One region of the Lysinibacillus sp. Y5S-8 genome, then DNA from elsewhere that is predicted to be linked to it. Evidence: riboswitches for the same ligand, from Rfam matches in the RefSeq annotation. Region 1 holds a riboswitch; each other region holds the start of a gene.
The links. A riboswitch is a leader RNA that binds a small molecule or an ion and turns the genes downstream of it on or off. The one in region 1 is predicted to bind thiamine pyrophosphate.
Positions count from the first base shown of each region.

Region 2: linked by a shared signal. The riboswitch ahead of thiW (energy coupling factor transporter S component ThiW) and the one ahead of thiT (energy-coupled thiamine transporter ThiT) in region 1 are both predicted to bind thiamine pyrophosphate.
Region 3: linked by a shared signal. The riboswitch ahead of thiM (hydroxyethylthiazole kinase) and the one ahead of thiT (energy-coupled thiamine transporter ThiT) in region 1 are both predicted to bind thiamine pyrophosphate.

Region 1 is NZ_CP145889.1:3,989,142-3,993,114, reverse strand. Features, by position in the region: gene V6670_RS19590 (SMC family ATPase) at 1-1,170, shown strand, start outside; gene V6670_RS19585 (hypothetical protein) at 1,212-1,334, opposite strand; gene V6670_RS19580 (DUF4870 domain-containing protein) at 1,390-1,713, opposite strand; TPP riboswitch at 1,841-1,948, shown strand; gene thiT (energy-coupled thiamine transporter ThiT) at 2,085-2,645, shown strand; gene map (type I methionyl aminopeptidase) at 2,807-3,562, shown strand; gene V6670_RS19565 (hypothetical protein) at 3,596-3,973, opposite strand, start outside.
Region 2 is NZ_CP145889.1:886,641-890,613, reverse strand. Features, by position in the region: gene V6670_RS04100 (ABC transporter substrate-binding protein) at 1-722, shown strand, start outside; gene V6670_RS04095 (MFS transporter) at 936-2,132, shown strand; TPP riboswitch at 2,199-2,306, shown strand; gene thiW (energy coupling factor transporter S component ThiW) at 2,398-2,898, shown strand; gene V6670_RS04085 (VWA domain-containing protein) at 3,134-3,973, opposite strand, start outside.
Region 3 is NZ_CP145889.1:3,491,249-3,495,221, forward strand. Features, by position in the region: gene V6670_RS16950 (acyl--CoA ligase) at 1-1,275, opposite strand, end outside; TPP riboswitch at 1,466-1,563, shown strand; gene thiM (hydroxyethylthiazole kinase) at 1,655-2,422, shown strand; gene thiD (bifunctional hydroxymethylpyrimidine kinase/phosphomethylpyrimidine kinase) at 2,410-3,234, shown strand; gene thiE (thiamine phosphate synthase) at 3,224-3,865, shown strand; gene V6670_RS16970 (alpha/beta-type small acid-soluble spore protein) at 3,936-3,973, opposite strand, start outside.

The DNA.
Region 1 (3,973 bases):
TTAGAGCAATATTTAGCTGAGCAGATGAAAGAATGGACAAGATTACAAGCGGTTGTAGAAGAACAGCTCAAGCAGATGCCAGCCAATTTACCAACATTACAGCAATTAAAGCAACAACTTACGGATGTTAGTAAACAGAAAATGGACTTGCAAAAAACATGGCAAGAGAGTCAAGAAAATTTGCATGTCGTAAAAGAAGCGACAAGTAATGCAAAACTAACTGTAGAAATCGCCAAACAATCTTTTGAGGAATTACAACTCAAAATGAATGAAAAGCGGCAGCAATTTTCAGCAAGCATGCAGGAAATCGGCTTTGACAGCTATGAGGAATACGCAGCTGCCAAACGGAGTGCGATCCAATTAGAAGCACTTCGCAAAGTATGCAGTGACTATGCTTTACAGGTACATACCCTGAAAATCCAAATAACTGAAGGGGCTATGTATCTTCAAGGGAAAGAGAAGCAAGATTTAGTGGTGATGGAAGCAAAAGTAGAACAACTTCGTACGGCGTATGAGGAAGCATTTAAACGTTTGCAACAGATGAATGGTTTTGCACAAGCCTGCCAAGGCTTTATAAAAAAAGTGGAAGAAACAGCGAGAGAGCTTCAGTTACTTGAACAAGAAGCTGGTCGAGTAAAGGAACTCTATGGATTATTAAACGGACAAAATTCGAAAAAGCTGTCCTTTGAGCGATACATTCAAATTAATTACTTAGACCAAATTACCGATGCCGCTAATATTCGTCTTTATCACTTATCAAATGGTCAATTTGAGCTTAGACGTTCTGATAGACTAGAAAAACATGCGAAGCAAAGTGGGCTTGGGCTTGATGTATATGATGCCTATACGGATCAATTACGTGATGTGAAAACATTATCCGGTGGCGAAAAATTTAATGCTTCCTTAAGTCTTGCTTTAGGAATGGCAGATGTCATTCAAAGCTTCCAAGGGAATATTCATATTGAAACCATGTTTATTGATGAGGGCTTTGGCTCGCTTGATGAGGAATCTTTGAATAAAGCAATTGATACATTAATTGCTTTACAGGATTCTGGTCGTATGATTGGCGTGATTTCTCATGTGCCTGAATTAAAATCAGCGATGCCATCGGTCTTACATGTAGAAAAAACATTGAATGGACATAGTCAAACACATTTTGAAGTGAAATAAATAAAAGGCGTATTTCCAAAACAAGGGAATACGCCTGCTGTTTATTTTTTTCGAGGGGTGGCTGTAGGTGTTGTCCCTTTTTTTGCAGCCATTACTTTTTTTACGATAGGAATAACAATAGGTGCTAATTTTACGGCGGTTTTCACAACATTTGATACTTTCATTCAAAAACAGCTCCTTTTACAATTACTACTACCTGTTTCGCTTAAAAATGAAACATTAACGAATAACACGAACAGCTTGAATAATATTCCATATTACAATTCCTAGTGAGACGATGGCATAAATGGCAAACGAAACGAACCAAATAATCAACATCGTATTATTGCCGGACGTTGGATCCAAATTAAATGTAGAAAAAACAAAGACAATAAAGAACAGGATGCCGAAAACAAAAGGAATTAAATGAGAGATAAGTGCACGAATTGAATGTCTTTTTACGTCACTATCTTTCGTAATAATGTACACAATTAATGGGACGATAAAAGGGGCGAAGAAAATACTTAAATAACTAAAGGCAGATAAAATTTTTTGGTTCTCCATAGTTGTACCTCCTTTTTTAATATTTACGCATGAAAAACAGCAAAGTTTCAAAAAAATAATATATGGAAGAGGTTGTAATCCTTCTATCCTTTGCGTACAATGAGAATGTTCAAATAAATTCAGATGTAACGACCACAAGGGGAGCTGATGATGTCAGCTGAGACTGGGCACGTAATGCCTTGACTCTTTGAACCTGTAAGTTAACGCTTGCGTAGGGATGTGGATAGAAACCGACACTAGTACGATGTGAGGCTCTGTCCTGGCATCGTTTTTTCATTCTTGAGGGAATAAAAAGGTGTCAGAAAGAGACATATCAGCGCATTTCTATTCCTGCTCTTGTATCCTACATCGGAACAAAGGAGAGAATATATATGGATAAAAAAAGACTATTAATGCTTGTGGAGATTGCGATATTTGCAGCAATCGGTCTTGTGCTTGATCAGGTTTCCTTTAAAGTATGGGCACAAGGTGGCTCTGTTAGTCTAGTCATGGTACCTATTATGTTAATAGCATTTCGCTGGGGCTTAGTAGCTGGGCTAACAACTGGATTACTCGTAGGTGTAATGCAAACCATGTTTGGTGCTACGATTGTGCACTGGCTACAAGGATTCCTTGATTATGGTGTTGCTTTCACAGTTGTAGGATTAGCGGCGGTTGTGCGTGGACCCGTGTTGGCGGCTGCCAAAAATGCCAACAAAACAAAAATGGCACTTTACATTATATTAGGTACGGTGCTTGCGGGCTTCTTACGATATGCAGCCCACACGATGGCTGGCGCTGTATTTTTTGCAGAATATGCTGGCGATCAAAATGCATGGATCTATTCCATCATCTATAATGGTACATATATGCTACCAGCAACTATTTTAACGGCAATTGTAGGCGTTCTTTTATTCACAGCTGCTCCACAATTAATGCAAAGAAAAGCATAAAACATGCCCCTCACATTTGTGAAGGGGCCTTTTTGTCGCAAATAACTCTTTTCGCACTTCGCAAAGTAAGGAAGCATACAATATTTAAAGCGTTTATCGTTATACGCATAACAAGTTATGTTATATTAAAGTATAGATATTAGATGAAAGGGACGTTATACATGATTGTAAAAACGCAAGAAGAGATTGAAGCTTTTAAAAAAATAGGACGCATTTGTGCTGAAATTCGTGAAGCGATGAAAGCTGCCACAAAACCAGGTGTTACAACATTGGAGCTAGATGAAATTGCTGGCCGTATGTTTGCAGAGGCTGGTGCGATATCTGGTCCAAAGGGAGAATATGATTTCCCAGGGTATACATGTATTAGTGTCAATGAAGAAGTGGCGCATGGTATCCCCGGAAAACGTGTTATTCAAGAAGGGGATATTGTAAATATCGATGTTTCTGGTTCATTAAATGGCTACTTTGCTGACACTGGTATTTCATTTGTGGTTGGTGATGGCTATGAGGACAAAGAAAAGCTATGTCGCGTTGCCAAAAGCGCCTTTGATCGAGCAATGACAAAGGTAAAGGCTGGGTCTAAATTAAATCAAATTGGTAAGGCGGTTGAACGTGAGGCGAATGCTAATGGCTTAACAGTTATTATGAATTTAACTGGTCATGGCTTAGGTCAATCTTTACATGATGAGCCGAATCACATTTTAAATTACTATGATGCATGGGATTCTACAATTATGAAAGAAGGTATGGTGCTTGCGGTTGAGCCGTTTATCTCAGCGAAGGCAGAGCATATTGTAGAAGCTGGTGATGGTTGGACATTCATTACACCTGATAAATCACTTGTAGCTCAAATTGAACATTCAGTCATTGTAACAAAAGATAAACCGATTATCCTAACATCATTAGACGAAGAATAGAATGCAATGAAATGAAAAATCCTGCTTACCAATTTATTTTTGGTAGGCAGGATTTTTTTTAATAAATAAAATACCAACAAAGAGAACACCACATAAAAAGAAGGCGGCTGTAGTGACAAGTAGCTCATCAAAACCATTATGTAAGGCGATTCCTATATAAGCCCAAATAAAAACACTAGGAAACAAAATATCAAAGTGATGGAAACGGATATGTAGCGCAAGTGCTCCACCTAATGTCAGTAAAATTACTGCCCAAAGAGGCGTACTAAGACCAAAGCCGTTCCAACCATAAGCCGTTAACGTAAAACTGATATTCGTAATAAAAATAAATGTCATCCATGCAAAATAAATGGAGAAAGGAATACGACCCGACATTGCTTTGTCATGAAGAGGGTACGTATTATACAACAT
Region 2 (3,973 bases), 1.6 Mb from region 1:
ATCCTTACTTTTTAGATTTACCATTCGATGATGACAATAAATATTCAGTCCCTTATTTCTGGGGAACAGTAGGCATTGTCTACAATCCAAGCCTTGTGGGAGATTTAGATTTCTCTTCTTGGGATGATTTATGGGACCCATCCTTAAAACGAAAAGTCTTTTTAGTGGATGGTGCTCGTGAAGTCATTGGAATGGGCTTAAACAGTCTCGGATATTCCCTGAATTCACTAGACAATCAGGAACTACGTGAGGCTACTGATAAATTAATTACACTTGCACCAAATGTAAAAGCCATCATTGGAGATGAAATTACACCATTAATGATCAACAATGAGGCCACTGTAGCCCTTACTTGGTCTGGGCAAGCAGCAGATATGATGTATGAAAATGAGGAGCTAGACTTTGCTGTACCTGAGGAAGGCTCAAATTTATGGTTCGATAATATGGTCATTCCTAAAACATCGAAAAATATCGACGGTGCCCATGCCTTTATCAATTTCATGCTAAGTGCTGAATCAGGTGCACAAAATGCCGATTATGTAGGCTACTCTACTCCTAATATCGCTGCTATGGACTTAATGGATGAAGAAGTTGTTTCTGATGAACGCTACTATCCTTCTGAAGAACAACGCGATACATTAGAAGTTTATAAAAATTTAGGACCAGATTATTTAGGGAAATATAATGAATTGTTTTTAGAATTTAAAATGAGTATTCGTTAAAGCATATAAAGGTCTATCGATGAATTTTTATTTTGTCGATAGACCTTTCTCTATTATCTTCCTGCACCTATTGTCTGTTTATTGTTTTCTACATCGTGGATTGGCATTGCTGCACTAGCAGGTATGTTTCATTTCAGACTTTCAACCGATATGATGATAGGATATCTTATGATAGACTTTAGTATATTTGATTATAAAAAGGGGGTTCATTCGATGACCCAGCAGAAGTCCAATAAGGCGGCTTTATATATTTTAATGTTTAATATGTTTATCGCAATGGGGAGTATTGGAATTATTATTCCTGTCATGCCAGAGTATTTAAAAATATTCGGTGCAGCAGGACAAGTTCTAGGTATGCTAATTGCAACGTTCGCCTTAGCTCAATTCGTATTTTCTCCAATTGCTGGGAATCTTTCGGATCAGTATGGTCGGAAAAATTTAATTATTTTCGGTCTTATTGTGACAGGTCTTGCACAAATCGGTTTTGGTCTTGCCACAGACGTCTGGATGCTATTTTTAGCACGCTTTTTAGGCGGTCTAGGTTCCGCATTTGTTGCACCTCCTATTATGGCATTTGTAGCTGACGTTACTACCTACGAGGAACGTGGAAAAGGTATGAGTATGTTGGGTGCTGCTATGTCACTTGGCTTTATGATAGGGCCAGGAATAGGTGGTTTCTTAGCAAAGGTTAGTTTACATTTTCCATTTTTCACGGCAGGAGTTGCTGCCATACTTGCATCTATTTTATCTTATTTTTTATTACCATCTACTAAACCAAACACTTCACATGACAAGCAAAGGCAAGAAAATCTGGCGAAGCAAATGGCTCGTTCCATACATATGCCTTATTTCGTTATGCTCATTATCATGCTCGTGTTCTCGTTTGGAATTGCCAACTTCCAAACAACCTTGTCATTATTTGTGACAGAAAAATTTAATTACACACCCGTAGATATTGCGATTATTTTAGTTGTCGGTGGTGCTTTTGGGGTAGTTGTACAAATGTTTGTAATTACACCACTTTTTAATCGCTTTGGTGAAATGAAAGTTGTGTTAGTCAATTTATTTATTGCATCTGTTGCTATTTTCTTAATATTGTTTGTATCTGGCTTCGCTCTTATATTAGTTGTAGCAACTATTTTCTCTACAGCAACAACACTAATTCGTCCTGCTGTAAATACACTAATTTCAAAGCTTGCAGAGAAAGAACAAGGGTTTGCTGCGGGCTTGAATAATGCTTACATGAGCCTTGGCAATATGATCGGTCCAGCCTTAGCTGGTTTACTATTTGACTGGAATATGAACAGTCCATATATATTCGGATCTATCATATTATTAGCCTGCTTCTTCCTTGCACTCATCTGGACATTGAAAAAAGCACCTCATCTAATGCATCCTGATACGAAATAGTCAGAAAAATCATTGACTATTTTTAACATTATGTTACAGTAATGTTGGTTAATAAAATTGAATGATATTTACCACTAGGGGAGCCTTTAAAAGGCTGAGACGTATATGATGATGTACGGACCCTTTGAACCTGATCTAGTTCATACTAGCGGAGGGAAGTGGCGCTACTTGCTATTGTCATTGTCTATGCAAGGCCGCTTCCTATTGTTTAAAGGAAGCGGCCTTTTAATTTCCCTCATGATTTTATTCAAGAGGAGTGAACCTTATGTCAATTCGTAAAATGACAATCATGGCTTTATTAGTAGCTATTGCTGTAGCAGGATCTACCTTTGTATCCATACCAACAGGCATCGCACGCGCCTACCCCGTTCAGCATGCTGTTAACGTAATAGGAGCTATTATACTAGGACCCGTGCCAACAGTTCTAGTTGCCTCTGTGACAGCCATCATTCGTATCTTTACTGGTACAGGCTCTCTTTTAGCGATTCCTGGTAGTGTTATTGGTGCATTGTGTGCGGCCCTTGCCTACAAATACAGTAGAAAACCATGGCTAGCAGGATTCGGCGAAGTTTTTGGCACTGGTATTCTAGCTTCACTTATTGCCGTACCCTATGCAAAATTGCTTATGGAGACATCCGTAGTCGCATTATTCTTCATGCCAGCCTTTTTAACATCAAGTACCATCGGGGCCATCTTAGGTGTTATGGTGGCTAGCACTTTGCGAAAATCGGTACTAGTAAAGAGTTTTAATTCTTCGCTTTATTGAGTGGTGCTGAGTGCTTTTTGATTTTGGAAATTCTTTAAGATGTGCGAGAAGATTCCTTTTCTAGTCTTTAAGTTTCTTTATGAGCGTCTCTCTCCTCTGAGAGGCACTTTTCGAAGGCTACACTTTGTCAATCACCTTTGCACCATTTTCCTAGCGGAAACCACCATTTTTTAAAACCTCAAAGCATTTAAAAAAGCAGTGCAAAATGGAATGATTTTGCACTGCCTTCACTATATTATGATCGTTTTTTCATACCCTTTAATAGCTGGGCTACGTTCGTGTCTTCTGCTTGTACAGGTTTCTCCTCAATTGGCTGCTCTTTTTTATTCGTTTTTGTTAGGAAACTCCACCCAAAACGTCTTATGGTAATATCCATAAAGAATAGAAGCATACTTGCTAAAAGAAGCCATGTAGCAATGTTTTGTCGATCCGCTCCTTTAGTTGTAAAGTCACGGAACACATCTTGTGGTTCCTTTAAAACAGCTCCCCCTGTTTGATTTGTTAACTCTTCAACCAGTTTTTCATTAACAGGGAGCAGTTCATACTCAGCACTATAAGGAACACTTAGACCTGCCTGATAAATGGCCTGCTGCTCATCCGCTATACGGAAGAAAATCAATCCAGGTTCGGCCTGTACAACAGCTCGAACTTGGGAGGCTGAAATGGTTTCTAACTGAGTTTCTAACTCCTCCCCTGCTTCATTAACCGCTACAATGTCTAAAAATGCGGCTTCATTTGTAGGGTCTGTAATCATAAAGGAGCCATCAGCTTCTAATCTCACATCATAGGCAACATCATTATAGCTTGGCAACATTTGTGAAATAAGCGTCTGCCAAAATGTTCCCCAGTCCTGCCATCTTGCCCAATCTCCTGTCCATTTACCCGTTGAATCGGATGTAAAAGCAAATGTTTTACCGAGTCCATATTGCCATTGTGCTAACACAGGATCTTCCTTCTCACTTTCTGCAATTACGGTTGTCCCTTGCTTAGCTGTCGTTCCAATATAAGCATTCATTTGAGGGACGCCATTGGCAAATAGCGAATTCCATCCTGCGGCATTATAAATTGCTGGATA
Region 3 (3,973 bases), 500 kb from region 1:
GGAGGAGATAATGACATCATCTCCTCGACCCTCAAACCAAAAGTAGCCATCTTCATCTTTGTAGGCACGATCTCCTGTTATATACCAATCACCACGGAATTGTAAATTTGTACGTTCAGAATCATTTAAATATTTTTTAAAGAGAGCTGGTGTTTCACGATGAACAGCAATATCACCCACCTCTCCTACTGCAACGGGATTGCCGAAATCGTTAATAATATTAACGGTGTTGCCAGGAGTAGGTTTTCCCATTGAGCCAACTCGCGCCTCCATCCCTACCATTGTACCAACAAGTAATGTATTCTCCGTTTGACCATAGCCATCTCGCACTTGTAAATGGAATGTTTCTGAAAATACGTTGATAACCTCACTATTTAATGGTTCACCTGCTGATACAGCTTGGCGAATTGCATGTAAATCATATGCTTGTAAATTTTCAAGTGATGCCATAAAACGATATTCAGTTGGTGTACAGCATAATACATTGATTTTGAATTTTTCAAGCAGTGCCAAATAGGAAACCACATCAAATTTACCTTTGTAAACAAATGCAGTAGCACCACTGCCTAATGTAGCGAGAAAAGGACTCCATATCCATTTTTGCCATCCAGGTGCTGCTGTTGCCCAAACAATATCATTTTCTTGTACACCTAACCAATGTGGTGCTGTTGTTCGTAAATGAGCATAGCCCCAGCTGTGTGTATGTACCGCTGCTTTCGGGTTACCTGTTGTGCCGCTTGTATAGGCTAAAAATGCATTATCAGTACTTTTTGTCGGAGTCGGATTTATGTAAGTTGTAGGTTGATGGTGCATTTTTTCTAGTAAAGGCTGCCAAGGCTCATGTGCTTGTCCTATGACAAATTGCTGTATGCCCTGTAAATTTCCAACTTCATCAAATTGTTCAATATAGGGCTCATAGGCAACAACCCCTTTAGCATTCGCGTGATGAATGCGATACTCAATATCTTTTGTTCTTAACATTTCTGAACTTGGAATGATGGTTAAACCTGCTTTTAATGCTGCAATATAAACAATATATGCTTCCACTGAGCGTGGTACCATCACTAAAATCACATCACCCTTCGTTAAACCTTGTAAGGTGAAAACATGTGCTGCTTGATTCGCTTTTTCCATCAAATGTGCATATGTAATAAATTGTACAGCTTGATTTTCTTCATAAATAATTAAAGCATTTTTCGTTGCATCCTGAGCATATTTTTCAATTTCCTCTGTTATGTTATACCATTCTGGTGCAACTAAATCTTGTCTTTTCATGGCAAATGCCCCCTTTTGCTATGACACATTATAAAACTCCTTTTTCAGTATTTTCAATGGTTTGCGCTTAATTTAGGTAAAGTCATGACAACTATCATACCTAGCTATATGGCATCAGTCACGTTTTGTCGATAGGAAAACTAGCTATTGAATACAAATGAAAAGTATGGTACATTTTGGTCAACTAAAAGCAAAATTGCAGGGGGACTCGAAAGAGTTGAGAAGGTAAAACCTGACCCTTTGAACCTGTTAGTTAATACTGACGTAGGGAGCAACAGACATCGATTTTTTCAGATGAAAGGCTCTTTTTCGTGTATTTTTACATAAAAAGAGCTTTTTTGCATGCTTACGTCCATCCACAAAGGAGGACAAAAACAAAATGATATTTCAAACAATTCGTCAACAGCAACCACTTATTCATTGCATCACAAACTATGTGGTGGCAAATTTCCAAGCAAATGGTTTATTAGCATTAGGTGCTTCGCCCGTTATGGCTGACGATAGCCAAGAGGTTGAGGAAATGGTAGCAATGGCACAAGCTTTATTAATTAATATTGGGACACTCAATACTCGCACCAAAAACGCCATGCTGTTAGCAGGAAAAAAAGCTAATGCACTTGGCATTCCAGTTATATTAGATCCAGTTGGGGCAGGGGCTACAACTTATCGCAAGGAAACCGTTCAATACTTACTTGAAAACATAGAATTTGCCGTAATTCGCTGTAATATCGGTGAGCTTGCGGCTATAGCCAATGTAGATTGGCAACAGAAAGGTGTAGATAGTGGTCATGGCTCCATGTCACTGGAGACGGAAGCATTACTAGTGGCACAACGATATAATTGTATCGTTATTGTAACAGGTGAACGTGATCTTATAACAAATGGTGAGCATAGCCAGTGGATAGCTGGTGGCCATCCACAAATGACAGAGGTCACTGGTACTGGCTGTTTACTTAGTGCGTTTTGTGGTGCTGCCTATGTCGCAGGTAACAAGCCATACCACCAATTAGCAGAAACACTCACTTACTATAAAAAAGCAGCAGTACTAGCTTCTGCATTCACTGCAGATATCGGTGATTTTCAAATAGCTTTGCTTAATGCTATACATCGTTTATCAAAGGATGGTGAAGCATCATGCATATTGTAACGACGATTGCTGGATCAGATAGTGGTGGCGGTGCTGGTATACAGGCTGATTTAAAAACATTTCAGGAATTAGAGGTGTTCGGCACTTCCGTTATTACAGCTTTAACTGCACAAAATACAACAGGCGTGACAGGTGTTTTCCCCATTGACATTTCGTTTGTGGAAAAACAATTTCAAGCGTTAGTCGAAGATTTTCCAATTGCTGCAATGAAAACAGGCATGCTTTATTCCTCTGGTATTATCCAAGCCATCGCACGCATGATCGGTGAATTAAACATACCACTAGTTGTGGATCCCGTGATGATTGCAAAAGGTGGAGAAAGCTTATTACAGCAAGAAGCTATTGAGGCGTTACGCTCATCTTTACTACCACTAGCTACGATTGTTACGCCAAATATACCCGAAGCAGAGGCTCTCACGGGGAGAGCCATTCGCCATTTTGAGGATATGAAACAAGTGGCTCAAAGCTTTTTACAGCTAGGTGTACAATGCGTCATTCTAAAGGGTGGGCATTTAGCAGAACCACTTTATGCCATTGATTATGTATTTTTCAAAAATGGACAGTCTTTTTCGATGCAGTCTCCACGAATCCAAACAAAAAATACACATGGTACTGGCTGTACATTTTCAGCAGCACTCACTGCTTTTCTTGGACGAGGTTTAGCGATGGAAGAGGCTATTATCGAAGCTAAAAAATTTATTCAATTAGCGATTATGCATGATTTATCCATCGGCAACGGGCACGGACCTACAAATCATTTCGCTTATCAACAGCATAAGGAAGCCTGTGAGGTAATCATTCATGAAACGTGAGGATTTACAGCTTTATTTTATTATGGGGACAGGCAATGTTTTTCAACAAGATCCCATCCATCTCCTCGAAAAGGCATTGCAAGCTGGCATTACGATGTTTCAATTTCGCGAGAAAGGGTCTGTTGCCTTAACTGGATTAGCCTATGAACAATTTGCACGCCAATGTCAAAAACTTTGTCAGCAGTATAATGTACCGTTTATCGTTAATGATGATGTAGAGCTCGCTTTGCGACTTGGTGCTGATGGCGTTCATATTGGACAAGATGATTTAGATGTTGAAATGGCACGTAAAAAAATCGGGAACATGATACTTGGTGTTTCTGTACATTCACAGGAGGAATTACAAACAGCTATAGACCATCATGCTGATTATGTAGGAATTGGTCCAATCTTTGCAACAACATCTAAAAGTGATGCACAACCACCATGCGGTACAAATTTTTTACAGCAAGCTTATCATCTTTATCCTGAATTACCGATTGTAGCGATTGGTGGGATTACTTGTACAAATGCACATTCTGTTTTTCAAGCAGGTGCTGATGGTGTTGCCGTTATTTCTGCTATCTGTGAAAGTGAAGATATTACACACACCGTATCTACATTTACGTCGTTATCTCGCATAAAAAAATGATCTATAAACAAACTAAAACCAGTGCCTTTTACGGTCACTGGTTTTAAGTTTATAAATGCTTAGTCAGCATTTATTGGTTGTTTGGCATACCTTTTAATTGAGATTCTG